DNA from 2 places in the Streptomyces sp. MB09-01 genome. Region 2 is predicted to be linked to the other one. Evidence: riboswitches for the same ligand, from Rfam matches in the RefSeq annotation. Region 2 holds a riboswitch; the other holds the start of a gene.

Region 1 (14,479 bases), on a different contig from region 2:
CGCCCTGCACCGGCTGGGGCAGGGCCTGGAGCCCGTCGAGCCGCGCGACGACCTCCCGTACGCCGCCAACTACCTCTACATGCTGACCGGCGGGGAGCCCGGCCCGACCGAGACCCGCGCCGTCGAGCAATACCTGATATCCACCGTCGACCACGGCTTCAACGCCTCGACCTTCACGGCCCGCGTGATCGCCTCCACCGGCGCCGACGTGGCCGCCTGCCTGACCGGCGCGATCGGCGCGCTCTCCGGACCGCTGCACGGCGGCGCCCCCAGCCGCGCCCTGGACACCCTCGACGCCATCGGCACCGTGGACCGGATCGGGCCGTGGATCCGCGAACGGGTCCTGGCGGGCGACCGGATCATGGGCTTCGGCCACCCCGTCTACCGCACCGAGGACCCCCGCTCACGCATGCTGCGCGAGATCGCCCTCCAGTTCGGCGGGCCCCTCGTGGACTTCGCCGTCGAGGTCGAGCGCCAGGTCGAGGAGATCCTCGCCGAGCTCAAGCCGGGCCGGGAGCTGCACACCAACGTGGAGTTCTACGCGGGCGTGGTCATGGAGCTGTGCGGGCTGCCGCGCGAGATGTTCACCCCGACCTTCTGCGCGGCCCGTGTGGTCGGCTGGAGTGCGAACGTCCTCGAACAGGCCGCCGATTCGAAGATCATCCGTCCTGCCGCCCGGTACAGCGGCCCCACCCCGCCCCAGCCGGTGCCGGTGATCGACTGATCGACCGCGGAGGCTGGCTACGATCGACCGGGTGAACAGCAGGCAGCCCATCCCCGTCGTCGTCCTCGCCGGTTTCCTCGGATCCGGCAAGACCACCGTGCTGAACCACCTCCTCGCCGGTCGCGGGGGCACCCGGATCGGGGTCGTCGTCAACGACTTCGGCTCGATCGAGATCGACGCGATGTCGGTGGCCGGCCAGGTCGGGGACTCGATGGTCTCCCTCGGCGGCGGCTGCCTGTGCTGCGCCGTCGACGGCAGCGAGCTGGACGCGTACCTGGAGAAGCTCTCCGCTCCCGTCCACCGCATCGACGTGATCGTCATCGAGGCGAGCGGGCTGGCGGAGCCCCAGGAGATGATCCGGATGCTCATGGCCAGCGAAAACCCCGCCATCCGCTACGGCGGGCTGGTGCAGGTCGTGGACGCGGCCGAATTCGACGCGACGCGGGCCGTGCACCCGGAGACCGACCGCCACCTCGCCGTCGCGGACCTGGTGGTGCTCAACAAGACCGACCGCGTCGACCCCGGCGAACGGGCCCGGATCGAGACGGAACTCGCCGCGCTCTGCGCCCCCGGCACCCCGGTCGTGGGCGCCGACCACGGGCGGATCGACCCGGAACTGCTCTTCGACCGGCGCCCCTGGACCGAGACCCGGGGCCAGCTCTCGTTCGAGGACCTCCTCGCGGAGGCCGACGGCCACGACCACTGCACCCACGCGCACGCCGCCTACGAGAGCACGGAGTTCGCCTCCGACCAGGCCCTCTCCCCCCGCCGGTTCATCGACTTCCTCGACCGGCGGCCGGCCGGGCTCTACCGGATCAAGGGCTTCGTGTGGTTCGGGGTCCCGGGGCACGAGGAGAAGTACGAGGTCCACGCGGTCGGCCGGTTCCTCCGCTTCGCCCCGCAGCCCTGGGGGCGGGGCGAAGCGCGCCTGACGCAGCTCGTCCTGATCGGCTCCGGCACCGACGGGGAGGGGCTGGTGCGGGAGTTGGAGGCCTGCCGCGAGCAGGCCCCGCAGAACGCATCCCCCGAGAGCATGTGGGGCGTGCTGCGGTACGTCGCCGTGCCCCGGCCCGCGGCCGATCCCGGAGCCGAGGCCGAGGCCGAGACCGGTCCCGGAGCCGAAGCCGGGCCGGAGCCCGGCTTCGGAGCCGGGGCCCTCTGACGCGCCGGCCGGGAGACCGGTCGAGCCAGCTCAGCCGGCGGGAACCGTCTCACGCAGGAAGGCGATCAGCAGGTCCGTCACCGCGGCGGGCCGCTCCAGGCTGGGGAGATGGCCGGCCCAGGGCAGTTCGACGTGCCGGGTGTCGGCGAGCAGCCCCGGCAGCTGGGCCGCGATCTCCCGGAAGTCCGCCAGGTCGAGGCCGCCCGAAAGCGCGAGACCGGGTGCCTTGACCGCTGACAGGTCGATGTCCACGTTCTTCCGCCCTGCCCCCTCGGGGGCGGCCAGCTGCACCTCGAAGGCACGCCGCTGCATCTTGCGCACCTCGTCCCGGACCGCCTCCCCGGCGTCCGGCCCGAGGAAGGTGTCCACGTTCAGTTCCACGGCACCCGCAATGTCACCCGCCTCGATCAGCGCGTCCTCCCGTTCGCCGAACGCGCGCAGCTCAGCGCTGGGTTCATGGCCGGGCAGCCCGGAACACAACAGCGCCATGGCGGAGACCCGGTCCGGGCGGCGGGCGGCGATCTCCACGGCAACCCGTCCGCCGTACGAGGAGGCGATCAGCGCCGCCTGCTCGATGCCGAGGGAGTCCAGCAGGTCCAGCACGTCTTCTGCGTCGTTGTGGCGCCGGGCCGGCAAGGGGCTCTGGCCGAAGCCCCGGAAGTCGCAACGCACCACCCGGTATCCGGCATCGACCAGGGCCGGCCACTGCGGATCCCACATCCTTCGGTCGCACACCGCAGAGTGCAGCAGTACCAGCGCGGGGCCGTCGCCGGCTTCATCGTAATCAAGAGTCATGCGGCAGACCCTAGGCGACCTCGACGCCGTACTCGCGCAGCAGGTCCTCGAGACCGCCGCGGTAGCCCTTGCCGCCGATCACGAAGTCCCAGTCGCCGTTCGACCGGCGCCGGAACGAGCCCAGCACCAGGGCTGTTTCGCCGGCCCGCCCGTCGGAGACCTCCAGCTGACCGGCCTCCGCGCCGCAGGCGTCGAGGAGCCGGATCCGGGCGTCGGTGAAGCCGGCCAGGTCGGCGCGCGGGTCGGCCTCGGGGTCGACGGCCGCCACGAGGACCAGGCGGTCGGCCTCGCGCGGCAGGGCGTCGAAGGAGACCTCGAGGGCGGCCTTGTCGGGCGCCGCGTGCGCGCGGGCCCGTACCGAACCGTCCGGGGTCCGCGGGTTGTTGAAGAAGACGAAGTGGTCCTCGCTCAGCACCCGGTTGCCCGTGCAGACGAGCGCGCACACGTCCAGCGCCACCAGGCCCGACCAGGACATGCCGAGCACGTTGTGGTCCGCCGAAGGGGCGGGCTCCGCCGCCCGCTGCGCCGCCGGACCACCGCCGAGCCGGCCGCGCAGCCCGTACTGGTGCAGCAGCTCCACGAGTTCGGCCCCGGGAACCAACTCCAGTGGCTTGCCGTTGGCAAAGGTGTACGACGTCGGCCCGAAGGACGAGGTGGTGACGAGCACCCCCTTGTTCGCCCCCGCGTCCTGGACCGTGCCGTACAGGTCCCGTACTGCCGTCGGCGGGACGGTGTTCCGGTAGCGCTTGACCTGCACCACGATCCGACCGCCCCGGATCGGGGCCGGGTCCAGCGCCTCGACGTCCACCCCGCCGTCGCCCGACCGCTGGGTGGTCACCGCCTCCATGCCCATCGCGCGGAAGAGCTCCGCCACCAGGTTCTCGAAGGCGATCGGGTCCATTTCGAAGAGGTCCGGCTCGTCCTCACCGTTGCCGGACTGCCCGCCGTGGCTGACGACGCCGCCGACCTCGCCCGGTCTGCGACCGGCGCGGACCCCGGCCCGCTGGTCCGGCCGCGCGGACAACTGCCCGCGCAATCCCTCCACCAGGCAGTCCACCGCGCTGACCTGCTCCAGTCGCAGTCCTGCGAAGGCGGACCGCTCCGCCGACACCGTGGCGAGCACGATCTGCGCCTCGCGCCCCGTCACCGGATCGTGGTCGTCCACGAAGCCGTTGACGACCACCGAGTCCAGGGCGCCGAACTCGTCGGCCGCGTACAGATCGCGCACCACCAGCAGCACGCACTGCGCCAGCAGGTCCCGGTACAGTGCCCGCCGCTGCGTGACCGGGCGGGCCGTCTCCTTGTCCTGGTCCGTACTCGGGACGTACCGCACCGATTTGGCCTCCGGTACCACCCCGAAACGAGGCAGCTCCCAGTCGAGCACCAACTGCCGCGCCGTCTGGTCGTACGCGGCCGACACCTGCCTCGGCAGTTCCTCGGGCCAGGCCGTTGAGGCGTACAGGGCCGCAGAGAAGTACTCGACCACCGCCTCCGCATCGCCCGCGCGCAGTCTCGCGGCCAGCTCGCTCAGCCCGCGGTTGTGCGCACGGATCGCGGCAAGCTGCTCGGCCGCCCACCGGTCGTACTGCTGCCGGTTCTCGGCGAGCTGCTGCAGGCGCCGGGTCTCCGCGGCGTGCGCCTTCTGGTAGGCCCTGGTGTACTGGGCGTGCGCCTCGTGCTCCGCCTGGGCCCGCCGGTAGGAACCCAGCGCCATGCCGCTGCTCTGCTCCTGGAACTGTTCGATGCGGGGCATCGCCACGGGATGCGCCAAGGAACCCGGACGGAACGGTTCGAGCTCCTCGCTCTCCACCAGGGAAGCCATCCGGAATGCCGTCGCCCGGCAACCCGTGGCCAACAGGTTCTGCAGCGCAACGACTTCGGCCTCTATGGCCTCCGTACGACGCCGCGCCTCAACCTCGCGGTGCTGTCGGTAGGCGGCCTGCTGTTCGCGCTCGCCCCGGGCCACGTCCCGGTCCCATGCCCGCCGGCGGCGCTCCGCCTCACGCTGCTGGATCACCTGCGTCCGCTGCTGCCTGCGCTGGGCCTCGGCCCAGTCTCCGATCATCCCGCTCGACTGACGGCCCACCAGTTTTCCCCCGCCCCCACCACAAGCACCAACGGGAAAACACTAGTCGCCATTCGGGTGGTACGTCCCCCGGACGTACCACCCGAATGACCTCGTACCTCCTACAGCGCGGCACCCGCCAGCGCCGCGACCGACGCGGGCAGCGCCGTGCCCGAGCCGTCCCGGCGCGGGTCCACGGCCGGCAGCTCCGCCGGAGTGCCGTTCGCCGCCGCCGCGCGGACGGGGGAGCCGCCCGCCCAGGCCAGCACCAGCACGTCCTCGCCCTTCAGGAACCGCTGGCAGCGCACACCGCCGGTGGCCCGGCCCTTGCGCGGGTACTGGTCGAAGGGGGTCAGCTTCCCGGACAGCACGGAGTCGTCCAGCGTGCCGTGCGAGCCCGCCACGGTGAACACCACGGCGTCCCGTCCGGGGTCGACGGCCGAGAAGTGGATCACCTTGGCGTTGCCGGCGAGCTTGATGCCCGCCATACCGCCCGCCGGGCGGCCCTGCGGCCGGACCTGGCCCGCCGGGTAGCGCAGCAGCTGGGCGTCGTCGGTGATGAAGACGAGGTCCTCCTCGCCCGTGCGCAGCTCCACCGCGCCGACGATCCGGTCACCGTCCTTGAGGGCGATGACCTCGAGCTCGTCCTTGTTGGCCGGGTAGTCCGGCACGACGCGCTTGACCACGCCCTGCTCGGTGCCCAGGGCCAGGCCCTGCGAGGACTCGTCCAGCGAGATCAGACAGATCACCTTCTCGTCCGCCTCCAGCCCGGACAGGAACTCCGAGACCGGGGCGCCGCCCGCCAGGTTCGGCGCGGCGTGCGTGTCCGGCAGCTGCGGCAGGTCGATCACCGACAGTCGCAGCAGCCGCCCGTACGAGGTGACCGCGCCGACGTCGGCGCGGGCGGTGGCCGCGACCTGCGAGACGATCAGGTCGTGCTTGGCGCGGGCGCCGCCCTCCTCCTCCGGCAGCGGATCGCCGTTCGCCGTGCGCGCCAGCAGGCCCGTCGACGACAGCAGCACGCGGCAGGGGTCGTCCGCGACCTCCAGCGGAACCGCCGCCACCGCGGTGCCCGCCGACTCCAGCAGCACCGTACGGCGCCCGGTGCCGAACTTCTTCGCGACCGCCGCCAGTTCCGTGGAGACGAGCTTGCGCAGCTCCGTGTCGGACTCCAGGATCCCGGTCAGCTCGTCGATCTCCCCGGTCAGCCGGTCGCGCTCGGACTCCAGCTCGATCCGGTCGAACCTGGTGAGCCGGCGCAGCGGGGTGTCCAGGATGTACTGGGTCTGGATCTCGCTCAGCGAGAACCGCTCCATCAGCCGGGCCTTGGCCTGCGCAGAGTTGTCGCTGTCCCGGATGAGCCGGATGACCTCGTCGATGTCGATGAGCGCCACCAGCAGGCCCTCGACCAGGTGCAGCCGGTCCCGGCGCTTGGTGCGGCGGAACTCGCTGCGCCGCCGGACGACCTCGAAGCGGTGGTCGAGGTAGACCTCCAGCAGCTCCTTGAGGCCCAGCGTCAGCGGCTGCCCGTCGACCAGCGCCACGTTGTTGATGCCGAAGGACTCCTCCATCGGAGTCAGCTTGTAGAGCTGCTCCAGCACGGCCTCCGGGTGGAAGCCGTTCTTGATCTCGATGACCAGGCGCAGGCCGTGCGAGCGGTCGGTGAGGTCCTTGACGTCGGCGATGCCCTGGAGCTTCTTCGAGCCGACCAGGTCCTTGATCTTCGCGATGACCTTTTCGGGGCCGACCGTGAAGGGCAGTTCGGTGACGACCAGGCCCTTGCGGCGCGCGGTCACGTTCTCCACGGCCACCGTCGCGCGGATCTTGAAGGTGCCGCGGCCGTTCTCGTAGGCGTCCTTGATCCCGGAGAGGCCCACGATCCGGCCGCCGGTGGGCAGGTCGGGACCCGGCACGAAGCGCATGAGCGCCTCCAGGTCCGCGTGCGGGTGGCGGATCAGGTGGCGGGCGGCCGCGATGACCTCGCCGAGGTTGTGCGGGGGCATGTTGGTGGCCATGCCGACCGCGATCCCGGACGCGCCGTTGACCAGCAGGTTCGGGTAGGCGGCGGGCAGCGCGACCGGCTCCCGCTCCTGGCCGTCGTAGTTCGCGGTGAAGTCGACGGTGTCCTCGTCGATCGACTCCGTCATCAGCGACGTGGCATCGGCCATCTTGCACTCGGTGTAACGCATGGCGGCCGGCGGGTCGTCGTTGCCGAGCGAGCCGAAGTTGCCGTGGCCGTCGACCAGCGGGAGCCGCATGGAGAAGGGCTGGGCCATGCGCACGAGGGCGTCGTAGATCGAGGCGTCGCCGTGCGGGTGGAGCTTGCCCATGACCTCGCCGACGACACGGGCGCACTTCACGTAGCCGCGGTCGGGGCGCAGCCCCATCTCGTTCATCTGGTAGACGATGCGGCGGTGCACCGGCTTCATGCCGTCCCGGGCGTCGGGCAGGGCGCGGGAGTAGATCACCGAGTACGCGTACTCGAGGAAGGAGCCCTGCATTTCGTCGACGACGTCGATGTCGAGGATCTTCTCCTCGAAATCCTCCGGCGGCGGGGTCTTCGTGCTGCGGCGGGCCATCGCTGCGCGGCTCCTTAACCAAAAATGGGGTGTGCTGGGGGTCTGGCTGGTCTGCGGGGGGTCTGGCTGGGTCTGGCCGGTCTGGCCGGGGCGGGCGGGTGTCCGGACGGGTATGACGCGGACCATTGTGGCCCGAGGCACCGACAACGCCGACTCCGACCCCGGGGGAGTGACCCGGGAACTTATCCGGCGGCCGACGCGCTTGCATACAGTGGCAGGTCTGACGGAAATCTCTGCATCGCGATCGAAGGGACCACATGCCCATGGGTCACACGGCCACAGCCCAGGCCGGCTCCGGCGGCCTGACAGCGACCGAGCACCGGCTGGCCAACGGCCTGCGCGTGGTGCTCTCCGAGGACCACCTGACCCCGGTCGCCGCGGTCTGCCTCTGGTACGACGTCGGCTCGCGCCACGAAGTCAAGGGGCGTACCGGCCTGGCTCACCTCTTCGAGCACCTGATGTTCCAGGGTTCGGCGAGCGTCCCGGGCAACGGGCACTTCGAGCTGGTCCAGGGGGCCGGCGGCTCCCTCAACGGCACCACCAGTTTTGAGCGCACCAACTACTTCGAGACGATGCCGACCCACCAGCTGGAGCTTGCGCTCTGGCTGGAGGCGGACCGGATGGGGTCCCTGCTGGCCGCCCTGGACGACGAGTCCATGGAGAACCAGCGCGACGTCGTCAAGAACGAGCGCCGCCAGCGCTACGACAACGTCCCGTACGGCACGGCCTTCGAGAAGCTGACCGCCCTGGCATACCCCGAGGGCCACCCGTACCACCACACCCCGATCGGCTCCATGGCCGACCTGGACGCCGCGTCCCTGGAGGACGCGCGCACCTTCTTCCGTACGTACTACGCGCCCAACAACGCGGTCCTCTCGGTCGTCGGGGACATCGACCCCGAGCAGACCCTCGCCTGGGTCGAGAAGTACTTCGGCACCATCCCCTCGCACGACGGCAAGCAGCCGCCCCGCGACGGCTCGCTGCCCGACGTCATCGGGGAGCAGCTGCGCGAGGAGATCGTCGAGGAGGTCCCGGCCCGCGCGCTGATGGCCGCCTACCGGCTGCCGCATGACGGCACCCGTGAGTGCGACGCCGCCGACGTGGCGCTGACGATCCTGGGCGGCGGCGAGTCCTCGCTGCTGCACAACCGGCTGGTACGCCGTGACCAGACGGCCGTCGCGGCCGGCTTCGGCATGCTGCGCCTGGCCGGCGCGCCCTCGCTGGGCTGGCTCGACGTCAAGACCTCCAGCGGCGTCGAGATCCCTGCCATCGAGGCGGCCGTGGACGAGGAGCTCGCGCGGTTCGCCGCCGAGGGCCCGACGGCCGAGGAGATGGAGCGCGCCCAGGCGCAGCTGGAGCGCGAATGGCTGGACCGGCTGAGCACGGTGGCCGGCCGCGCCGACGAACTGTGCCGCTTCGCGGTGCTGTTCGGCGACCCGCAGCTGGCCCTGACGGCGGTCCAGCGCGTCCTCGACATCACCGCCGAGGAGGTGCAGGCCGTGGCCGCGGCCCGACTGCGCCCGGACAACCGCGCGGTGCTCGTCTACGAGCCGATCGCGGCAGACGACGACGAGAACGACGAGTCCGACGAGAACGAGGGGGCGGAGCAGTGAGCGACACCGCAGCCGTCACGATGACCTTCCACCCGCGCCCGCAGGCCGGCGAGCCGCAGCCGTGGGCCTTCCCGGCCCCCGACCGCGGGGAGCTGTCCAACGGGCTGACCCTGCTGCGCTGCCACCGGCCGGGCCAGCAGGTGATCGCGGTCGAGGTGAACCTCGCCGCCCCGCTCGACGCCGAGCCCGAGGGCCTGGACGGCGTGGCGACCATCATGGCGCGCGCGCTCTCCGAGGGCACCGACAAGCATTCCGCCGAGGAGTTCGCGGCCGAGCTGGAGCGCTGCGGCGCCACCCTGGACGCGCACGCCGACCACCCGGGCATCCGGGTCTCCCTGGAGGTCCCGGCCTCCCGGCTGGCCAAGGCGCTGGGCCTGCTCGCCGAGGCGCTCCGCGCCCCCGCCTTCGCCGACGCCGAGGTGGACCGCCTGGTGCGCAACCGGCTCGACGAGATCCCGCACGAGCTGGCCAACCCCCAGCGCCGCGCCGCCAAGCAGCTCTCCAAGGAGCTGTTCCCGGCGTCCCTGCGGATGTCCCGGCCGCGCCAGGGCACCGAGGAGACCGTCGTCCGGATCGACTCCGCCGCCGTACGCGCCTTCTACGAGGCCCACGTACGCCCCGCCACGGCCACCGTGGTGGTCGTCGGGGACCTGACCGGCATCGACCTGGACGCCGTGCTGGCGGACACCCTGGGCGCGTGGACGGGCAACACCGCCGCGGCCCTCCCGGTGCCGCCGGTGACCGCCGACGACACCGGCCGCGTGGTCATCGTGGACCGGCCCGGCGCGGTCCAGACGCAGCTGCTGATCGGCCGGATCGGGCCGGACCGGCACGACCAGGTCTGGGCGGCCCAGGTTCTGGGCACGTACTGCCTGGGCGGCACCCTCACCTCCCGCCTGGACAAGGTGCTGCGCGAGGAGAAGGGGTACACCTACGGCGTGCGCGCCTTCGGCCAGGTGCTGCGCTCCACCGCCGACGGGAAGGGAGCCTCGATGCTCGCCATCAGCGGCTCGGTGGACACCCCGAACACCGGACCGGCGCTGGAGGACCTCTGGAAGGTGCTGCGGACCCTCGCGGAGGGCGGTCTGACCGACGCCGAACGCGACGTGGCCGTACAGAACTTGGTGGGCGTGGCCCCGCTGAAGTTCGAGACGGCGGCCTCGGTCGCCGGCACCCTCGCCGACCAGGTCGAGCAGGAGCTGCCGGACGACTACCAGGCGCAGTTGTACGCGCGGCTCGCCGAAACCGGCACCGTGGAGGCGACCACGGCGGTCGTGAAGGCCTTCCCGGCGGACCGCCTGGTCACGGTCCTGGTGGGCGACGCGGCAGTGATCGAGGAGCCGGTGCGCGCCCTCGGGATCGGTGACGTCACGGTCGTCACCAACTGACCTGTCGGTGACGGCCGGCTGACGGTCGACCGACGCACCACGAAGGGGCTCCGGCGGGCTTATCCGCCGGAGCCCCTTTTGTCCGTTTGGTGGCTAGGTTGCTTGTATGCGGTGTGGCGTACGCAACAAAAAGGCGCGTCTGTTTGGCGATTGACTGATGATCCGCCTAGCGTCGGCCGTGCTGTTCGTCAGTTGTGCCCGCCGCACCCGCGGCACCGGACAGCGATCGCCGAGTCCCCGTCAGGCGCGAGCCTGGGGAGCCGGGGACCCACATGCGTCCCTGGGGTGAATCGGACCCCCTCGCAAGAGGAGGCCCGTAGGAGACCTTCCTGCTCCGAACCCGTCAGCTAACCCGGTAGGCGAGAAGGAAGGAAAGGATCAAACCCTTCATGGCGTTCGGCAGTCGTCCCGCTGGTACCGGTAAGCACCGTGGCTCCAGCCGTCTGAGCAAGAAGACCGCCGGTTACGCCGGTATCGCCGCGATCGCCACCACGGGTGTCGTCGGCTCCCTCGCCGCCCCGGCCTTCGCCGCGGACAATCACAGCAGCTCCGCCCCGGAGAACGGGCTGGGTGCCGTGGTCGTCGCCGAGGACCTCGCGGGTGACATCGCCGACCAGGCCGAATCCCAGCAGCGCGCCGCCGAGCACGCCGCCGCCAAGGCGCAGGCGGAGGCGGAGGCCAAGCAGAAGGCCGCCGAGTCCAAGCGCCTCGCCGAGGCCAAGGCGAAGGCCGAGCGCGACGCCGCCGAGCGTGCGGCCCGCGAGGAGGAGCGCAAGCGCCTCAACACCTTCGTCGCCCCGCTGGACAACTCGTACGTCAGCACGCAGTACCACGCTGGCGGCGGCATGTGGTCCTCCGGCAGCCACACGGGCATCGACTTCCACGCCGCCTCCGGCACCTCGGTCCACGCCGTCGGCGCCGGCACCGTCGTCGAGGCCGGCTGGGGCGGCGCGTACGGCAACAACGTCGTCATCAAGCACAACGACGGTACGTACACCCAGTACGGGCACATGACCTCGCTGAGCGTCTCCGTCGGCCAGCAGGTCACCCCGGGCCAGCAGATCGGACTGTCGGGCTCCACCGGCAACTCCAGCGGCCCGCACCTGCACTTCGAGGCCCGCACGGGCTCGCAGTACGGCTCGGACATCGACCCGATCGCGTACCTGCGCTCGCACGGCGTCAGCCTCTGACCCCGTCCCGCACCGCTTCGCCGAAGGCCCCGGCTCCCCGAGCCGGGGCCTTCGTGTTGCGTTTCCGTGCAAATGTTTCGTATTTCCGGCCGCTCTCGGAAATTATCGTGTGTTGCAATAGAGTCGCAGCACGCGCATGTGCGTGCAATGAGGCGGCAGTCGGAAATAGACGGAGGTTCGGTCTTGCGTATTCCTGCGCACGCGGTATGCACAGCAATCCGCGACGACATCGTCTCCGGGGTGTTCGAGCCGGGCGGCCGGCTGACCGAGGAGGTGCTGGCCCGCCGGTACGGAGTCTCGCGCGTCCCGGTCCGGGAGGCGCTGCGGACCCTGGAGTCCGAGGGCTTCGTGACCACGCGGCGCCATGCGGGGGCCTGTGTGGCCGAGCCGACCGAGCAGGAGGCCGCGGACCTGCTTGAGGTGCGGATGCTCCTGGAGCCGCTGGCGGCCGCCCGGGCCGCCCGGCGGCGCACCGAGGCGCACCTCAAGGTGCTGCGCGGGCTGGTCAGGCTGGGGCAGGAGCGGGCCAGGCGGGGGCAGGGGGAGGATCTGCGGTCGCTGGGCGGCTGGTTCCACGAGACGCTCGCCCAGGCGTCCGGCAGCCCCGGGCTGGTCGCGCTGCTCACGCAGATGCGGCACAAGGTGGCGTGGATGTACGTGGTGGAGGCGCCGCAGCGGCCCGTGGAGTCCTGGGCGGAGCACGGCGCGATCGTGGACGCGGTGGCCCGCGGGGACGCGGAGCGGGCGCGGGCGCTGACCGCGGTCCATGCCGACCGGGCTGTGGGGGCGCACCGGCTGCGGCTCCGCCCGGCGGTGAGCACTTCGCAACCTGCCGTAAACATGTCGAGCGGCCGGCATTAACAGGAGCCGTATACAAAGGGTGGCGTCGAGCACTGCTGCCGGAATTCGCGGCCGGTGTGAATTTGCGGCGCCAATGGCGCGGGCGGATCGTGGCCGGAATTGATTTCCGGCCTGCCGAATTTCCTGCTGAGCTGAATTCTGGGCGGCACGCTGTGCGCGGAACACCCGCTTCCCGGCGATCCGGCGCCCGGTGCGGCGCCTCGGCTTCCGGTGGGCGCCGCCCGCGGGGCTCCGATGCCGAGAACGCCGAAGCCGCGGCCCCTGCTGACCAGGGCCGCGGCTTCGGCGCGGTACTGCGCGGGTCGAACCCGAAGGGTCAGACGGTCTCGGGGAGCTCCTCGAGACCCTCGGCGACCAGCTTCGCGAGGCGGTCCAGCGCGGCTTCCGCACCCTCGGCCTCGGAGGCGAGGACGATCTCCTCGCCGCCCTGGGCGCCCAGGCCCAGAACCGCCAGCATGGAGGCGGCGTTGACGGGGTCGCCGCCGGACTTCGCGATGGTCACCGGGACGCCGGAAGCGGTCGTCGCGCGGACGAAGATCGAGGCGGGACGAGCGTGCAGGCCCTCGGCCCAGCCGACGTTGACGCGGCGCTCTGCCATGGTGATGCCCTTCAGGGTTCTTACGGTTGTCTAGACCAGTCTCTCACGACGCCCGGAATGCTCCGACCGACCTCCGGCCCGGATCTGCCGCCGTTCGACGTCCCCAGCTTGCACTCATTCGTCCCGGGTTGCCTCATGCGCCGCGCGGGGGCTGTCCGGCCCCTCCCGGCCTTAAGGTGGCCCCATGACCACCGAGTCGGACCCCTCGTACCCGGCCCACTGGGAAGCCGATGTCGTCCTCCGCGACGGCGGCACCGCCCGGATCAGGCCCATCACCACCGAGGACGCGGGCCGGCTCGTCAGCTTCTACGAGCAGGTCTCCGACGAGTCGAAGTACTACCGGTTCTTCGCCCCCCACCCCCGGCTCTCCGACCGCGACGTGCGCCGCTTCACGCACCACGACTACGTGGACCGGGTGGGCCTCGCGGCAACCATCGGCGGGGAGTTCATCGGCACCGTCCGCTACGACCGCATCGGCCCCGACGGCCGGCCCGCCTCGGAACCGGCCGACGAGGCCGAGGTCGCCTTCCTCGTCCAGGACGCCCACCAGGGCCGCGGGGTCGCCTCCGCCCTCCTCGAACACATCGGAGCGGTGGCCAGGGAGCGCGGCATCCGCCGCTTCGCCGCCGAAGTGCTGCCCGCCAACACCAAGATGATCAAAGTGTTCACGGACGTCGGCTACCAGCAGAAGCGCAGCTTCGAGGACGGCTCTGTCCACCTCACCCTCGACCTCGAACCCACGGCCGAGTCCCTCGCCGTGCAGCGCGCCCGTGAACAGCGCGCCGAGGCCCGCTCGGTGCAGCGGCTGCTGGCCCCCGGCTCGGTCGCCGTCATCGGCGTCAGCCGCTCCGGCGCCGGCGTGGGCGCGGCCGCGCTCCGCAACCTCCGGGACAGCGGCTTCCACGGCCACCTCTACGCCGTCAACGAGGCCGTCACGCGGGATCTGCTCGACGGCGTACGGGCCTACCGCACGGTCGGGGCCATCGGCGGCCCCGTCGACCTCGCGGTGATCGCCGTTCCCGCCGACCGCGTCCCCGACGCGGTGGCCGCCTGCGGCGAGCACGGCGTGCAGGGGCTCGTCGTCCTGTCCGCCGGATACGGGGAGAGCGGCCCGGCCGGACTCGCCCGACAGCGCGAACTGGTGCGGCAGGTGCGCTCGTACGGGATGCGGCTGATCGGACCGAACGCCTACGGGGTGATCAACACCGCGCCGGAGGTGGAGCTCAACGCCTCGCTGACGCCTGCGCCGATGCCGATGCGGGGCCGGATCGGCCTCTTCACGCAGTCCGGGGCGATCGGCATCGCCCTGCTCTCCGCGCTGCTGCGGCGCGGCGAGGGCCTGTCCTCCTTCGTCTCCGCGGGGAACCGGGCCGACGTCTCCGGCAACGACATCCTCCAGTACTGGTACGACGACGAGGCCACCGACGTCGCCCTGATGTACCTCGAAACCCTGGGCAACCCGCGGAAGTTCACCCGCCTCGCCCGCCGGACGGCCGCGGTCAAG
Region 2 (16,606 bases):
GGACTGCGCCGCACCCGCTGTTCCCGGTGGAAGTAGATCTTGGCGAACTCCGACATCGACCCCGAGGGCCTGTTCCGGGCCCCGACCGGATTCTGGAAGACGCCGTCGGCGAAGTTCGGCGAGCGGCGGATGCGGTCCAGCCGGGCACCGGACGGGTCCGCGCCGAAGGCTTCGGGCCGCAGGGCGCGCAGCCGGGGACGCAAGGGACGGGAGCCGGTCAAAGCGCCTCCAGGGAGGATGGAGTAAGGGGTGGTCGTCTCTCTACGACCATCCCAACGCACACCGGCCCCGAAGGATTCCGCTTGCTGCCCCGTCCCCTTCGGCGCCGCCGTCACCCGTGCGCCCCGTCCCCTCCCGTGTCCCCTTCCCGGGTTCCCGTGCCCCCGCCCCGGGTTCCCGTGCGCCCGCCGCCGCGGGGCCGTACGTCTACAGCGGCAGCAGGTCGGGCCGCTTCGCCTCGACGTGGTCCCCGGAGGACTCCCCGCGCAGCCGCCGGCCGATCCACGGCACGAGATGGTCGCGCGCCCACTGGATGTTGTCGCGGGTGACGTCCACCGAGCCGCGCGGCCGCTGCGGCGGCCACGGCTGGTCGGGATCGGTCGGCACGTCCAGGCCGAGCACCTGCGCCGCGCGCAGTGCGACCCGCGTGTGCCCCTCGGGCGAGAGGTGCAGCCGGTCCGCGTCCCACGCCCGCCGGTCCTGTACGGACTTCAGCGACCAGAGGTCGAGCACCGGGCAGTCGTAGCGGTCGGCGATGGCGCGCACGTGCGCGCTGTACGTCGCCACCTTGCCCCGGAGGTGCTTGAGGACCGGCACGCCCCGGGTGTCGAAGCCGGTCGTGATCATGACCTGGCCGACCGCGCCGGCGAGGTCGGCCACGGCCGCCTCGAACCGCTCCGCCACGTCGTCCGGGTCGCTGCCGGGCCGGATGATGTCGTTGCCGCCCGCGCAGAAGCTGACCAGGTCCGGTGCGAGGGCCTTGGCTCTCGGAAGCTGGTCGGCCACGATCTGGTCGAGGAGCTTTCCGCGCACCGCCAGATTCGCATAACGGAAGTCGTGCTCGTCGCGCTGATCGGCCAGGAGCACGGCGAGCCGGTCCGCCCAGCCGAGATGCGAATCCCCGGGTCCCGGGTCCCCCACGCCTTCGGTGAAGCTGTCCCCGATCGCCGCGTACGAGCCGATGGTCTTGAGTTTCGTCGTCGTCGCTGCCACGGGACACCATCCTTCACTCCCGTAACCAACTTACGCCAACGTAATGAGGGGTTGACGGACCGTGATCTGTACCACGTGGGGGATAAGGAATAAGTACACATGAGGCCGGGACCCCCCTCGGGTCCCGGCCTCACGCGTGTCCGTGCTCCGACGGCGGGTGCCGTCAGATGCTCACGCCCTTCGAGCGGAGGTAGGCCAGCGGGTCGATGTCGGAGCCGTACGAGGGGCCCGTGCGGATCTCGAAGTGGAGGTGCGGGCCGGTGGAGTTGCCCGTGGAGCCGGAGAGGCCGAGGGTCTGGCCGGCGGTGACGCTCTGGCCGGAGGAGACGGACAGCTGGGACAGGTGGGCGTACTGGGAGTACTTGCCGTCCGCGTGCCGGATGACGACCTCGTTGCCGTACGCGCCGCTCCAGCCGGCGGAGACCACGGTGCCCGCGCCGACGGCCTTGACGGTGGTCCCGGAGCTCGCGATGAAGTCGACGCCGGTGTGGTAGCCGGAGGACCACATGCTGCCCGCGACCTTGTACTGGGTGGAGATGCCGCCGCCGAGCGGGGCGACGAAGCCGGAGGCCGACTGCTGCCCGGCGGGAGCCTCGGCGGCGGAGCCCTGCCGCGCCGGGGCCTTCGCGGCCGGCTTCGGGGCCGGCTTCGGGGCCGCCTTCGGGGCTGCCTTCGGCGCCGCCTCGGGGACCGGCTCCGGAGCGGCCTCGACCTCGGCCTCGGGGGCGGATTCCACCGGAGCCGCCTCGGCCGCACCGCCGAGGTTCAGCTTCAGGCCGGGGTGGATCAGCGACGGGTCGGTGCCGACCGCCTCGCGGTTGTCGGCGTACAGCTGCTCCCAGCCGCCGGACAGGTGGCGGTCGGCGGCGATCTGGGAGAGGCAGTCGCCCGGCACGACCGTGTAGACGCTCGGCGCGGTCCGCACGGCGGCGGCGGGCGCGGCCTGCAGCGGGGCGGGGAGCTGCGGGGCCACGGCGGGGGCCACCGCGGCCGCGACGGCCGGGGCACCGGCCGCGTGGGCGCCGGCCGCGCCGATCAGCGGCAGCGCGAGGGCCGCGCCACCCGTGCCTGCGACGGCGAAACCGCGCGATATCGAAAGGGACTTGGGACGGCGGTGCTTACCCTTTGCAGGCATGGCGAATTCCTCTCCGGCGCCTGCGAGGTGAGCTGTCGGGTTCGGACTGGAGATGTCCGGAGGTACATGAACGGCACATGTACGTCTTCACCCCGAGCCGTCCCGGCGAAAAAGATCTCCGGAACAGCGGCTTACCTGGTTCCCCCGCTCCTGCCGCACGAATGGTCGGGTGCGGTTTCCGGGCGGCGGCAGGATTCGGCGATCCACCCGGATCGATCGCGAAGGTAATCCCTTGCGCCAGCAGGGAACAAGCCATGAATTTCCTGACGGAATCACAGGACTGGGGAATCGACGGAATTCCGGTCACCCTGCGTCCATTACCCGCCGTCAACAACCGCTCCGACGGGGCCATTCGCCATTCCCGATCAGGCACTCACGGTCACCGTATGATCTGGCTCACGGAGACGTGCCCGATCTCGCCTCCGGATATGGCAAGTTGGCGCCAAACGGCTCAATTCGGACAGGCGTCTCAGCAGAAAGCGGAGGAGCTCACGTGACCCAGCAGATACAGGAGCCGGAGCTGATCGGAGTGCGCAATTTCCGCGATGTGGGCGGATTGCCGACTTCTGATGGGCGAAGGGTCAGGACGGGACGACTCTTCCGAAGCGGACATCTCGCACATGCCACCGAAACCGATGCAGAGTTCCTCGCCTCCCTCGGCCTCCACACCGTCTTCGACTTCCGCAACGGCGCCGACCACGCACTGGAGGGGCCGGACGTGGACCTGCCCGGCGTGCGGAACGTGAACATCCCGCTCTCGGATCCGGCCGACGGCCGGGAGTTCTGGCGGCTGGTGCGCGACGGCGACCTCGACCAGCTGCGCGAGATCCTGGGCGAAGGCAAGGCCGCGGCCCGGATGACGAACTCGTACCGCCGGATCATCGAGCAGCGCACCGCCGAGCACAGCCGGGTCGTGCACGCGCTCGCCGAGGACAGCGTCCCCGCCCTCCTGCACTGCGCGGCCGGCAAGGACCGGGCCGGCCTCTCGATCGCCGTGACCCTGCTCGCGCTGGGCGTCGAGCGCGAGGCGATCGTGGCGGACTACCTGGAGTCGAACGCCCCGCACCGCCGCTATCGGGTGCGCCGCAGCGGCGCCTCGGACGAGGCCCGCTCCCCCGAGGTGATGGAGCTGCTCGCGCCGCTCTTCGACGCCCGCGCCGAGTACCTGGTCGCCGCGTTCGAGACCATCGACGAGACCTGGGGCGGGGTGGACCCCTACCTGGCGGAGGGCCTCGGGCTGAAGCCCGAGACCCTCGGCCGGCTGCGTGACCAACTGCTGGAATAGACCGCCCGGAGCGGGCCGTCAGCGCTGGGCGACGGCCTGCTTCACCAGCGTCCTGCCGAAGTCCCACATCAGCCCTGAACCGCCGTGCGCCTCGTCCATGACCGCGCGGAAGGCGCCGACGAACCGGTCGACGTCCCGCTCGTCCACGACCAGCGGCGGAATGAGCTTGATGACCTCCAGGTGGTCCCCGGAGACCTGGGTGAGGATCCGGTGCTTCTGGAGCAGCGGCACCACGACCATCTGGGCGAAGAGTCCCTTGCGGGCCGCCTGCAGCATCGTCCACCGGCTGCGCAGACCCAGCGAGGACGGCCGGCCGAATTCGATGCCGATCATCAGCCCGCGCCCCCGCACCTCGTGCAGCAGCTCGTACTCGTCCACCATGGCCGCGAGCCGCCCGCGCAGCAGGTCACCCGTGGCCCGGGCGTGCGCGACGAGCTCCTCGTCCTCCATGACCGACAGCACCGCCAGCCCGGCCGCCATCGCCTGCGCGTTGGACCCGAAGCTCGCGGAGTGCACGAGCACCCGGTCCATGGACGAGTAGACCTTCTTGAAGATCCAGTCCTTGCCCAGGGTCGCGCCGACCGGCACGTAGCCGCCCGACAGCGCCTTGGCCACGCACACCAGGTCCGGCTCCACGCCCGGCTCGTGCTGGTACGCGTAGAAGTCCCCGGTACGTCCGAGGCCGGTCTGCACCTCGTCCGCGATGAGCAGCGCCTTGTGCCGGTGCAGGAGTTCCTGCGCGGCGAGCAGGAATCCGGGCGGGGCCGGGGCGACCCCCTTGCCCTGGATCGGCTCGACGACGAAGGCGGCGACGTCGCCCTTGCGGAGCTCGCGCTCCAGGGCGCCCAGGTCTCCCAGGGCGATCTTCGTGTCGGGGAGGAGGGGGGCGAAGCCGTCGCGGAACCCGCCTTCCCCGTTCACCGACAACGAGCCCGTGGTCAGGCCGTGGAAGGCGTGGTCGCAATAGAGGACCCTGGGCCGCCCGGTGGCGAACCGGGCGAACTTCAGAGCCGTCTCCACCGCCTCGGTGCCGCTGTTGCCGAAGAAGACCCGGTCCAGGTGCGGACTGTACGAGAGCAGCTTCTCGGCCAGCAGCCCCGGCAGCGGCGGGCAGTCGAAGCGGGTGAGGTCGGCGAGCTGTGCGTCCAGGACGTCGTGCAGGGCCCGGCGGACGACCGGGTGGTGGCGGCCCAGGCCCATCACCCCGAAGCCGGCCAGCATGTCCAGGTAGTCGTTGCCCTCGGAGTCCCAGAAGTGGGCGCCTTCGGCCCGCTCGTAGACCTTGTCGAAGCCGATGGTGTGCAGCATCCGGGGCAGTTGGTGGTTGAGGTGCCGGGCGTGCAGCTCGTACCGCTCCCCTCCGCGCGCGGCCAGCAGGGCGCCGAGGTCGAAGCCCTTGCCCCGGGCGCCCGCTCCTTCCTCCGCCGGGATCATGCCGACGCTTCCCGGTTGCCGCCGATCGTCTCCCGGGCCGCTCGCAGGGACTCCTTGAGGGAGCCCATGGTGGCGAGGACGGCGGTGGGCTCGTAGCCGCAGTGCGCCATGCAGTTCGCGCAGCGCGGGTCCTTTCCGCGGCCGTACTTGCTCCAGTCGGTGTCGTTGATCAGTTCCCGGTACGTCGGTACGTAGCCGTCGCTCATGAGATAGCAGGGGCGCTGCCAGCCGAAGAGGGAGTAATTCGGAATGGCCCAGGCCGTGCAGGGGAAATCGGCTTTCCCTTCCAGGAAGTCCAGGAAGAGCGGCGAGTGATTGAGCCGCCAGCGCCGCCGGTTGCCACCCGCGAAGGCCTTCCTGAAGAGTTCCCTCGTCTGTTCGACGCCGAGGAAGTGTTCCTGGTCGGGAGCCTTTTCGTAGGCGTAGGCGGGCGAGATCATCATCTCGTCGACCTGCAGGTCGTCATTGAGGTAGTTGAGCACCTCGATGATCGTCTGCGGGGTGTCCGTGTTGAAGAAGGTGGAGTTGGTGGTCACCCGGAATCCGCGCTTCTTCGCCTCCTTGATGGCCGCGACCGCCTCATCGAAGACGCCTTCCTTGGCCACGGACTGGTCGTGCCGCTCGCGCAGGCCGTCGATGTGCACGGCGAAGGCGAAATAGGGGGAAGGGGTGAACTTCTCGATCTTCTTGCGCAGGAGCATGGCATTGGTGCAGAGGAAGACGTACTTCCGCCTCGCCACCAACTGCCGGACGATCTCGTGGATCTGCGGGTGCATCAAGGGCTCGCCGCCCGCGATGGACACCATCGGCGCGCCGGACTCCAGCACGGCGCCGACCGCCTGGGCGACCGGCATGCGCTGCTTGAGCACCCCGGCCGGATGCTGGATCTTTCCGCAGCCCTCACAGGCCAGGTTGCAGGCGTAGAGCGGTTCCAGCTCGACGATCAGCGGGAACTTCTCACGCTTGCGGAGCTTCTGTTCGAGAAGATAGGTCCCGACCCTGATGGACTGGCGCAGCGGCATGGCCATCTGGCTCACCTCCTGGGGAGCAGCAAAGAACGGTGCCATTCGTAAAACGCGGGCAGTACGGCACGCAGAACGCGGAAGGCCGATATTCCCCCGCGAACCGTGCCGATACGGACGAGCTCATGCTCCGGAGCGTCCACGATCACCCGGACGGCCGCAACCGGGCGGCCGCCGCCCGGGCAGGGGCTGCCGAGGGTGGCGGTCCACAGGGTGGCCGCGGACTCCATGTCGACCGCGATGGCGCCGGTGGCGCGCAGCTGCGCGCGCTCCTGGCCGCGGACGACGTGGTCGGATCCGGTCAGTGCGCCGGTGTGCACGGTCCGGCCCGGTGCGGCCCGGGCCAGTGCCTCGGCGAGCAGGGCGGTGCCGGTGCAGGTGACGGCTCCCTGCGGGTCCCGGGTCTCCTCGGCGACGACCAGGTCGCCCGGGTGCATGCCGGGGACCAGTCCGGCGCAGAACCCGGTGGCGAGGACGGCGGCCCGGTCCATCCCGGGCCGGTCCAGTGCCCGGGCGACGGCCCGCTCGGCCGCGCGCGGGCCCATCCCGGTGCGCAGCAGGGAGTAGCCCCCGGCCGGGCCGCGGGCCGGCCCGGGCCCGGCGCTGCGCAGCGCCGCCTGCTCGATGCGCAGCGCGCAGGCGACCAGCAGCGGGCCGGGGTTCCCGGCCCCGTCCCCCTTGGTCCGCTCCGGCGCGGCGGACATCAGACGCCCACGCCCGCGGCGAGCGGTTCCCCGTACAGGTAGCGGCCGAGCGCGGTCAGCGGGAACACCTGCCGGTACAGGTGGTAGTTGATGGAGAAGTCCCAGGGGAAGCCGGTACCGGTGAAGTACGGCTCGTCCCAGGAGCCGTCCTCCCGCTGCGTCTCCACCAGGTGGGCGATGCCCCGTTCGACGGCCTTTCCGTCCCGCTCGCCGGCCGACAGGAGGGCCATCAGCGCCCACGCGGTCTGCGAGGCGGTGGAGGCTCCCTTCCCCGCCCAGGACGGGTCCTTGTAGGAGCGCTGGTCCTCGCCCCACCCGCCGTCCTCGTTCTGTACGGTCTCCAGCCAGCGCACGGCCCGGCGGATCGAGGGATGTCCCGGGGCGATGCCGGCCGCAGTGAGTGCCGGGAGGACCGATCCGGTTCCGTAGACGTAGTTGGTGCCCCAGCGGCCGAACCAGGCGCCGTTCGGCTCCTGTTCGGCGAGCAGCCAGGCGATGCCGCGCCGGGTCCGGGCGTCGCCCGCCCGGCCCTCGAAGGCGAGCATCTCCACGACGTGGGCGGTGACGTCGGCCGAGGGCGGGTCGATGACCTCGCCGAAGTCGCAGAAGGGCAGCTTGTTAGGGAAGGGGCTGGTGTTGTCGGCGTCGAAGGCGCCCCAGGCGCCGTTCTTCGACTGCATGCCCAGGTTCCAGGACACGCCACGGGCGATGGCCGCCTCGACGCGGGCCGGGTCGGGGTGCCGGATCCGGCGCAGGGCGAGGACGACCTCGGCGGTGTCGTCGATGTCGGGGTAGGTGTCGTTGTGGAACTCGAAGGCCCAGCCGCCGGGGGCCAGCCCCGGCCGCCGCACCGCCCAGTCCCCGCTGCGCGTGATCTCCTCGCCGAGCATCCAGTCGGCCGCCTTGACCAGCGCGGGATGGTCGGGGCGCAGGCCCGCGTCGGCGAGGGCGATCGCGGCCAGGCAGGTGTCCCACACCGGGGACTGGCAGGCCTCGATCATCCGGGCGCCGTCCTCGCGCCACACCGCGAAGCGGTCCAGGGATTCCAGACCGGCGCGCATCACGGGGTGCCGGAGGTCGTAGCCGAGCAGGTGCAGGGCGATGACGGAGTACACGGCGGGCGGCTGGATCCCGCCCCAGCAGCCGTCGTTCTCCTGGCGCTCGACGATCCAGCGGCCGGCGCTGGCCATGGCGGCCTTGCGCAGCCGGCGCGGGGCGAACCGCCGGTAGACGTGCAGGGCTTTGTCCATCCGCTGGAAGGCTCCCTCCCAACTGGTGGGTGGGGCAAGGCGCTTGACCGGGTTCGGCACCCGGGCGTCGGCGTGCAGTTCGTCGAGGGCGAAGGGGGCCGGGCGGACCGGGCGCAGCGCGGAGACCACGGTGAGCGGGACGATGGTCTGGCGGGCCCAGCAGCCGAAGTCGTAGATGTTCAGGGGCACCCAGGAGGGCAGGAACACCAGCTCGGGCGGGAGTTCGGGCAGGTGGTCCCAGTTCCACCAGCCGAAGAGCGCGAGCCAGATCCGGGTGAAGACGCGGGCGGCGGCGATCCCGCCGTGGGCCCGGATCCAGGCCGAGGCGCGGGCCATGTGCGGGGCGTCCGGCGCGTCCCCGGCGAGGCGCAGCGCGACGTAGGCCTCGATGGTGGCGGACAGTTCGGACGGGCCGCCGTGGAAGGTGGCCCAGGTGCCGTCCTCCCGCTGCTCGCCGCGGATGAACAGGGCCGCGGCGCGGGTGGTGGCCTCGTCCCGGATGCCGAGGAACTGCCGCAGCAGCAGGTCCTCCGCGTCCATGGTGACGTTGGTCTCCAGGTCGCCCTTCCACCAGCCCTCGGCGTCCTGACGCTCGAGCAGGTGCCTGGTCGCCCGCGCGGTGGCCTCGTACACGCCCGGTGGTGCCCCGTCCGGCGGCTCGGGCAGGTCCTCGGCGGCGCGGGCCGGGCCCACCCGGTGCGGTCCCGGGGGCGCGTCCGCGAGCACGCTCACGCGCACGCGGCCACCGGGCTCGCCCGGCGGGTCGGCCTCCGGGGCGGGGCCGGGCGGTGCGGCGCCCGGCGCCCGTGCCGGGGCCGACCGGTCCCCGGGCGGGGTCACGCGGACCCGGCCGCCGTCCGATCCGGGCGTGCCGCGCGGACCGTACTCGGCCCGCGGGCCGACGGCGCCGGGCGCGTCCCCGTACTCGGCCTGCAGGGCGGGCAGGCCTGCGCGGGGCGGGGGCGGGGGCCCCGCTTCGGCGGCCGGACCGCGGGCGCGCCCCACGGAGGGGCCCGCCGAAAGGCCCGGTGTTGATTCGCTGCCAGCGGCAGCGCCCTCGGCGCTGCCGTCGGTCGTCGCTGTCATGGCTTCCCCTTAGAACAGTGTCCTCTGCTGTGCTGGGGTCTGCCGTCGGCCGGTGCGCGCCACTCAGAAGGCGGCGCCGGCCGGCGACTCGCGATTCATATCCGCTGTCGGGTGGCGATCACCTCTTGCGCACGACGACGAAGTCGGCGAGGTCCACGAGCTGTTCGCGCACCCGCTGCGGCATGTCGACGTCATCGAGGGCCCGGATCGCGACGGCGTGCTGGCGGCGTGCCTCGTCGGCGGTCCACTGGCGGCCGCCGGCCTCCTCGATGAGCGCCGCGCGCGCCGCGAACTCCTCCTCCGAGAAGTTCTCGAAGTCGCTGGCCTTGGCGTCCGCGGCGAGCAGTTCGGCGAGCTGCTCGGAGGCCGGCCCGCCGGCCGCGAGGGCGGCGACCACCGGCAGGGACTTCTTGCGCTGGCGCAGGTCGCTCCAGGTCTGCTTGCCGGTGGCCTCCGGGTCGCCCCAGATGCCGAGCAGGTCGTCGACGGCCTGGAAGGCGAGGCCCAAGTGGTAGCCGTACTCCTCCAGCTTGTCGGCCGTACGGTCGTCCGCGCCGCCGAGCACCGCGCCGATGGAGACCGCGCAGGCGAGGAGCGCGCCGGTCTTGTTGCCCTCCATCTCGAGGCATTCCTCGACGCTGACGGTCTCGCGGTGCTCGTAGGAGATGTCCTGTGCCTGGCCGTCGATGAGCTTGCGGCTGGCGGTGGTCAGCCGGCGGGTCGCCCGGCCGGCCTCGACGGTGCCGAGCTCCAGCAGCACCTCGTTGGCGAGGGCGAAGAGGGCGTCGCCGACCAGGATCGCGAGGGCCGGCCCGTGCACCTTCCACACCGTGTCGCGGTGGCGGCGCTGCTCGTCGCCGTCCATCAGGTCGTCGTGCAGCAGCGAGAAGTTGTGCACGAGCTCGACGGCGACGGCTCCGGGGATGCCGACCTCGGCCGCGGCGCCCGCGGCTTCGGCGGACAGCAGCGCGAGGGCGGGGCGCACGGCCTTGCCGCCGTCGCCGTCCGCCGGGTTGCCCTGGGCGTCGATCCAGCCGAAGTGGTAGGCGGCGACGGTGTCCATGGGCGCGGCGAGCCGGTCCACGGCGGCGCGGAGCACGGGGGTCGACAGTGTGCGGCCGCGCTCCAGGAGGGCGATCGTGTCCGCCTTCTCCGCGCCCCTTCCGGCCGTGCCCACACTGGCATCCGTGTTCTCCACGGCCGGATTCCCCGGGTTCACTGGCTCTCCTCTTGTTCCTGTACGTGCTGTGCCGGTGTTGCTGGTCGTGCTCGTCGTGCTCGTGGTGCTCGTCATGCCGCCTCCTGCAGAGGGTGGTCGCGGTGGCGGCCGAGCGCGGCGAGTGCGGCGTGCGCCGCGCTCATTCCGCTCCGGACGGCGCCCTCCATGGTCGCGGGCCAACCGGTGGCAGTCCACGCACCGGCGAGGTAGAGCCCCGGCGTGTCGGTGTGCGCCCCGGGGCGCAGCCGGCCGACCCCGGGGGTGGGGGCGAAGGTGGCGGTCCGCTCCCGGGTGACGAAGAAGTCCCGTACCTTGGCGCCCCGCGCGGCGGGGAGCAGCCGCTCCAGCTCGGGCAGGTACTTGGCGCGCAGGACCGAGACGGGCTCGTCGATGTCGTCCTGGGCGGCGGACTGGGAGAGCGCCAGGTACTGGCCGCCGTCGGGGAGTCCGGAGGACTCGGTGCGGTCGAAGACCCACTGCACCGGCGAGCCGAGTGCGGCGAAGAAGGGCTGCTTGAGCACCTTGCGCTCGTAGACGACGTGCACGTTGAGGATGGGCGCGGTGCCGATGTCGAGGAGCTTGTCGGGGTCGGCGAGGGCGCCGGCCGGCAGCAGTCCGTGCGCCTCGCGCTGCGGGACGGCGAGGACGACGGTCCCGGCATCGAGGGACTCCTCCTCGGTGTCGACCCGCCAGTTCCCTTCGGCGGTACGGGAGATGCCCGTGACCCGGGTGCGCAGTTCGGTCCGCACGCCGGCCGCGTCGAGGGCCTTGCGGGCGAGCCCGTCGTGCAGGTCGCCCAGCGGTACGTGGGCCCAGCCGATGTCGGCGGCGCCGTTCTCGGAGAGCAGGCCGGTCTTGAAGACCATGGCGGCCAGACCCAGCGAGGACTGGGCGGCGGTCGCGTTGAGGGTGGCGATGCCGACGAGGTCCCACAGGGCCTCGATGGCGCGCGGGCTCTGGCCGTAGCGGCCGAGCCAGGTCGCGAAGTCCAGGCCGTCCAGGGCCGGGTCGGCGGGGTCGAGGCGGCGCAGCGCGAGGGCGGCGCGGCCGACGCTCGCGCGCTCGGCGAGGGACAGGTGCGGGTAGCGGGCCAGCGACCCGGCCAGGTGGAGGGGCACGGGCAGGGCGCTGCGGCGCAGCCGTCCCAGGCGCGGGCCGCCGGGGTGGGCCACGTCGAGGACGGGTACGTCGAGCCGGTCCTGGAGGGGGGCGAGGGCGGCCCCGTCGACGCGGTCGAGGAACCACCGGTAGGCGGTGCAGCAGCGCAGGTAGACGTGCTGGCCGTTGTCGACGTCGAGGTCGCCGCGCTTGAAGGAGAAGGCGAGTCCGCCGAGCCGGGGGCGGCCTTCCAGCAGGGTCACGCGGAGCCCGGCGTCGGCGAGTTCGAGGGCGGTGGTGACCCCGGCGAGGCCGCCGCCCACGACGACGGCGTGGTGGTCGGTGCCGGTCATGCGCCCTCCCCCGTGGTGCGGTCGCCCTCCGGGCCGGCCGGTCGGTCCTGGGCGGGCGAGGCCGCCCCGTGTGCGGCGGCCCGCCCGGCACGGCCGGAGTCCGCCGGAAGAGACGCGCCCGCCGCCGTGGTGGTTGCCCGGGTTCCGTCCCGGCCGGGACGACCCGCCGGGCGCAGGCTCGGGCGCAGCGCGGCGGCGCCCGCCGCGCGGGCCTCCGGGACGGTCACCAGGGCGCCGGACGTGCCCGCGCGGCGGGGGGTGACGGACGCACCCGTGCTGTGGGCTCGCGCGGCCCGGTGCGGTGCGGCGGTCGCGCATGCCGGGACCGCTCCCGGAGCGGTCCCCGGGGGCAGGGTGATCGAGGCCATCAGGGCCGCCTCCGCGTGCTCTGGCGGGAGATGGTGCGCGCGTCGAGGCCGGACAGGCCGCGGACGGCGACGTACGCCTTCTCGTGCGGCGGCAGCGAGACGCGGCCCCGCAGCACCGCCTCCGGCTCCCGCTCGATGCGGTCGAGGAGACGGCGGTAGATGCCGGCCATGGCGGCCACGCAGGCGCCGCTGCGCCGGTCGAGCATCGGCAACAACCGGTAGCCCTCGACGAACAGGGCGCGGGCCCGCCGGACTTCGTGGTGGACCAGCCCGGCGAAGTCGGAGCCGGCGGGCGCCCGGTCGCCGTGGAAGCCTTCCGAGCAGCCGAACTTGGCGAGGTCCTCGGCGGGCAGGTAGGTGCGTCCGTTGCCCGCATCCTCGCGAACGTCGCGGAGGATGTTGGTGAGTTGCAGGGCGAGGCCCAGGGTGTCGGCGTACTCGGCGGCGCGCCCGGAGTCGGCCGCGGCCGCGGTGGTGCCGAACACGCCGAGGGAGAGCCGGCCGATGGCTCCGGCCACGCAGCGGCAGTAGGCCTTGAGGTCGTCCCAGGTCTCGTAGGTCTCGCCGCGGACGTCCATCAGGACGCCGTCGATGAGCTCGTCGAGGCCGCCGAGCGGGATCGGGAAGCGGCGGGCGGCGTGCGCGAGGGCGACGGCAACCGGGTCGGTGTCGTCCTCGTCGATCTCCTCGGCCAGGATCCGCCCGAGCACGGCGCGCGTCTCCTCCAGCCGGGCCAGCTTGGCCTCGGGCGCCAGCGTGCCGTCGCCGATGTCGTCGACGCGCCGGGAAAAGGCGTACAGCGCGGACATCGCCTGCCGCTTGTCGGTGGGCAGCAGCCGGATGCCGTACGCGAAATTGCGCGCCTGTGAACCGGTGACGGCCTCGCAGTAGCCGTAGGCCGCCGCGATCGGTGCGGACATCGCAGCCGGTGCGGACGCATGTGTGGGGCCCTCCACGGTCGGGCTCACCCCTTTCTCGGCGCTGTGCGCAGGACGGCGGCAACCTCGCGGAGCAGGCCGCTCTTGGTGGGCTTGGGTGGGCCGGGGAGTACGTCGAAGCCGGCGGCCGTGACGGCCCGCAGGGCTGCGCGCCCTCCTCCCACGAAGCCCGCGAGCAGCAGCCGGAGTCTGCCGTGCACGCTACCCACGAGCGGGGCGCCTTCATTCAGCAGCTCGCGTGCGCGCTCAGTTTCGAATGCGACCAGGGCGCGTACGGACGCGCCGGCGGTCGGGGCCGCGAGATCGGCCTCGCTCACGTGGAAGCGCCGCATGTCCTCGGCGGGCAGGTAGATCCGGTCGTTGCCGAGGTCCTCGGCGACGTCCTGGATGTGCTCGACGATCTGCAGGGCGGTGCAGACGGCGTCGGAGCGGCGGATGCGTTCGGGCGTGCTGGTGCCGGTGAGGGAGAGCACGAGGCGCCCGACCGGGTTCGCGGAGAGCTCGCAGTAGCCGACCAGGTCCCCGTAGGTCTCGTAGCGCGTGACCCGCTGGTCCTGGCGGTTGGCCTCGATGAGCCCGAGGAAGGGCTCGGGGGTGAGGCCGTGGGCGCGGACCACGGGCTGCAGGGCGAGCAGCAGGGGGTGCCTGGGGGAACCGTTGAAGACACGGCGCAGGTCGGCCTCAAAGGCGTCGAGCATCGCGAGCCGGTCGTCGGCCGCGTCCGGTTCGAGGCCGAGGAGCACGGCGTCGCGCCCGCCGGGGGCGAGGTCGCCGTCGCCGATGTCGTCGACGAGGCGGGCGTACCCGTAGACGGCCGTCAGCCCGTCGCGCCAGGCGCGGGGAAGGAAGGCGGGGGCGACGGGGAAGTTCTCCGCCGATGCCTTGTCGAGGGTGGCGCTCACGTGGACCGTGTCGGACAGGGGTCGGATGCCGTGCGCCGCGGTCACCGGCCGCCGCCCGGGGCGGGGACGGCCGTCGTGCGTGGGGGCCGGAGAATTCCCGTAGCCATTGCCGTCACATCTCCCGTTCTACACTGCCGACCCAATACATCCTATTTCGGACACGCCGCCGGGGGTTTCCCCGGGGCTGCCCCAGGGCCGTTCACCTGCGGGGAATCGTCCCCTCTTGCCGCGATTCAGGACCGCTTCAGCTTACGCTGTAGAACGTCGCGGAGGCCTCTCGGGTATTCGCTCCGGCGTCGAATGTCGCCGCGGAATGCGACAGCACGCCTAAGGCCCCCGGCGCGCTGAGCGGCGGGGGCCTTCGGGTGAAGCGGAGAAGCGCCGCGAAGAGCGCCGCGCGACCCGGAGGTCAGCCGTTGGTGGCCTTCTCGTATGCCGAGACGACTTCCTCCGTCGGGCCGTCCATCAGGAGCTCGCCCTTCTCCAGCCAGAGCACCCGGTCGCAGGTGTCGCGGATGGACTTGTTGTTGTGGCTGACGAGGAAGACCGTGCCGGCCTTCTCCCGCAGTTCGCGGATGCGGTTCTCCGAACGCACCTGGAAGCTGCGGTCGCCGGTGGCCAGGGCCTCGTCGATCATCAGGACGTCGTGGTCCTTGGCCGCCGCGATGGAGAAGCGCAGGCGCGCCGCCATGCCGGAGGAATAGGTGCGCATCGGCAGGGAGATGAAGTCGCCCTTCTCGTTGATGCCCGAGAAGTCGACGATGCTCTGGTAGCGCTGCTTGATCTGCTCGCGGCTCATGCCCATCGCGAGACCGCCGAGAACGATGTTCCGCTCGCCGGTGAGGTCGTTCATCAGGGCCGCGTTGACACCCAGCAGCGAGGGCTGGCCGTCGGTGTAGACCTTGCCCTCCTCGCAGGGAAGCAGGCCCGCGATGGCGCGCAGCAGGGTCGACTTGCCTGAGCCGTTGGAGCCGATGAGGCCGATGGCCTCGCCGCGGTACGCCGTGAAGGAGACCCCGCGCACGGCGTGGACCCGCCGGACGCCAGGGGCGTCGCCCTTCTTCCGGCGGATTATCTTGCTGAGCGCGGCAGTGGCCGCGCCCTTGCCGGCGCTGCCGGTGTTGACTCGGTAGACGATGTGGACGCCGTCCGCGATCACGGTGGGGACGCGCCCCTGGGTGTTGTCAGCCACGGCCGTAACGCTCCTCAGACTTCCAGAAGTACACGAAGCCGCCGAGGCCGATCACCACGGCCCAGCCCACGGCGAAGAGCCACACGTGCGGGGGCAGGTTGCTCGAACCGTAGTCGTCGATCAGCGCGAACCGGATGAGGTCCATGTAGATCGCCACCGGGTTCCACAGCAGCACGTCGCTGATCCACTGCGGCTGCTCCTTGAGGTAGATCCCGATCGGGAACATGACCCCGGAGGCGTACATCCAGGTGCGCATCACGAACGGCATCAGCTGCGCCAGGTCGGGGGTCTTGGACCCCATCCGCGCGAAGATCATGGCGAGGCCGGTGTTGAAGACGAACTGCAGCACCAGCGTCGGGATCACCAGCAGCCAGGAGAGCCGCGGGTAGTTGCCGAAGCTGATGGCGATCACGAAGACGACGATCATCGAGTACAGCAGCTGCTGGAGCTGCTGCAGGGAGAAGGACACCGGCAGGGAGGCTCGGGGGAAGTGCAGCGCCCGCACCAGCCCGAGGTTCCCGGAGATCGCCCGGACGCCCGCCATCAGCGAGCTCTGGGTGAAGGTGAAGACGAAGATGCCGATCACCAGGAACGGGATGTAGACGTCCTTGGGCATCTCCCGGCCCGCGCCGAGGATCACGCCGAAGATCAGCCAGTAGACGACCGCGTTCAGCAGTGGGGTCGCCACCTGCCAGACCTGGCCGAGCTTCGCCTGGCTGTACTGCGCGACCAGCTTGGCCCGGGAGAAGGCCATGATGAAGTGGCGGCGGCCCCAGAGCTGCCGTACGTACTCGCCCAGGCGGGGCCGGGCGCCGCTGACGGAGAGGCCGTACTTCCTGGCGAGCTCCGCGGAGCTGAGCCCCGCGTCTTCGGACGGCGGCTTGCTCGTGGCGAGGGCGCCGTCGTGGGTTGTGTCACTCACAAGTTGAAACTTTCGTCTTCAAGATGCGGCCAGGTGGGCATCAGGCTGGTGGCGCGAGGCCCGTGATCGCGCCATGTTCCCAGACGCGGGCTGGTCAGATGACAGGCGGTCGGCCCAGCCGGGTCAACCGCCAGACCGTACGCCATCTCATGGGGCGGCGGGGTCCGCAGGGAGTGGTCCATCCCTCCCGGAATCCGCCGAACCAGGCCTTGAGCGCCGGTGCCGAGGGCCTGCGTACGAGCGTCAGCAGGAGCCAGACGCCCAGGTAGACCGGGACCAGCGGAGCGGGCAGGTTGCGGCGGGCGAGCCACACCCGGTTACGAGCCACCATACGGTGGTAGACCGCGTGCCGGGAGGGGGCGGTGGTCGGATGCAGCAGGACCATGTCCGCCCGGTAGTCGATCAGCCACCCGGCGTCGAGCGCCCGCCAGGCCAGATCGGTCTCCTCGTGGGCGTAGAAGAACTCCCCCGGCAACCCTCCGACCT

What was found. A riboswitch is a leader RNA that binds a small molecule or an ion and turns the genes downstream of it on or off. The one in region 2 is predicted to bind cyclic di-AMP.
Region 1: another riboswitch for cyclic di-AMP. It lies ahead of PV721_RS31280 (M23 family metallopeptidase); the one in region 2 lies ahead of PV721_RS03640 (LysM peptidoglycan-binding domain-containing M23 family metallopeptidase).

Annotation. Positions count from the first base shown of each region.
Region 1 is NZ_JARAYQ010000195.1:1,778-16,256, forward strand. Features, by position in the region: gene PV721_RS31245 (citrate synthase/methylcitrate synthase) at 1-724, shown strand, start outside; gene PV721_RS31250 (GTP-binding protein) at 756-1,886, shown strand; gene PV721_RS31255 (alpha/beta hydrolase) at 1,917-2,681, opposite strand; gene PV721_RS31260 (restriction endonuclease) at 2,692-4,767, opposite strand; gene PV721_RS31265 (DNA topoisomerase IV subunit A) at 4,869-7,325, opposite strand; gene PV721_RS31270 (pitrilysin family protein) at 7,589-8,938, shown strand; gene PV721_RS31275 (pitrilysin family protein) at 8,959-10,326, shown strand; cyclic di-AMP (ydaO/yuaA leader) riboswitch at 10,544-10,703, shown strand; gene PV721_RS31280 (M23 family metallopeptidase) at 10,716-11,516, shown strand; gene PV721_RS31285 (GntR family transcriptional regulator) at 11,700-12,377, shown strand; gene PV721_RS31290 (HPr family phosphocarrier protein) at 12,694-12,975, opposite strand; partial or broken gene PV721_RS31295 (GNAT family N-acetyltransferase) at 13,160-14,479, shown strand, end outside.
Region 2 is NZ_JARAYQ010000010.1:1,048-17,653, forward strand. Features, by position in the region: gene PV721_RS03630 (MBL fold metallo-hydrolase) at 1-221, opposite strand, end outside; gene PV721_RS03635 (SGNH/GDSL hydrolase family protein) at 427-1,212, opposite strand; gene PV721_RS03640 (LysM peptidoglycan-binding domain-containing M23 family metallopeptidase) at 1,376-2,347, opposite strand; cyclic di-AMP (ydaO/yuaA leader) riboswitch at 2,352-2,558, opposite strand; gene PV721_RS03645 (tyrosine-protein phosphatase) at 2,841-3,632, shown strand; gene PV721_RS03650 (aspartate aminotransferase family protein) at 3,651-5,066, opposite strand; gene hpnH (adenosyl-hopene transferase HpnH) at 5,063-6,094, opposite strand; gene PV721_RS03660 (1-hydroxy-2-methyl-2-butenyl 4-diphosphate reductase) at 6,100-6,792, opposite strand; gene shc (squalene--hopene cyclase) at 6,792-9,128, opposite strand; gene PV721_RS03670 (polyprenyl synthetase family protein) at 9,247-10,422, opposite strand; gene hpnE (hydroxysqualene dehydroxylase HpnE) at 10,419-11,798, opposite strand; gene PV721_RS03680 (hypothetical protein) at 11,795-12,166, opposite strand; gene hpnD (presqualene diphosphate synthase HpnD) at 12,166-13,086, opposite strand; gene hpnC (squalene synthase HpnC) at 13,131-14,033, opposite strand; gene PV721_RS03695 (ABC transporter ATP-binding protein) at 14,416-15,198, opposite strand; gene PV721_RS03700 (ABC transporter permease) at 15,191-16,120, opposite strand; gene PV721_RS03705 (glycosyltransferase family 2 protein) at 16,215-16,606, opposite strand, start outside.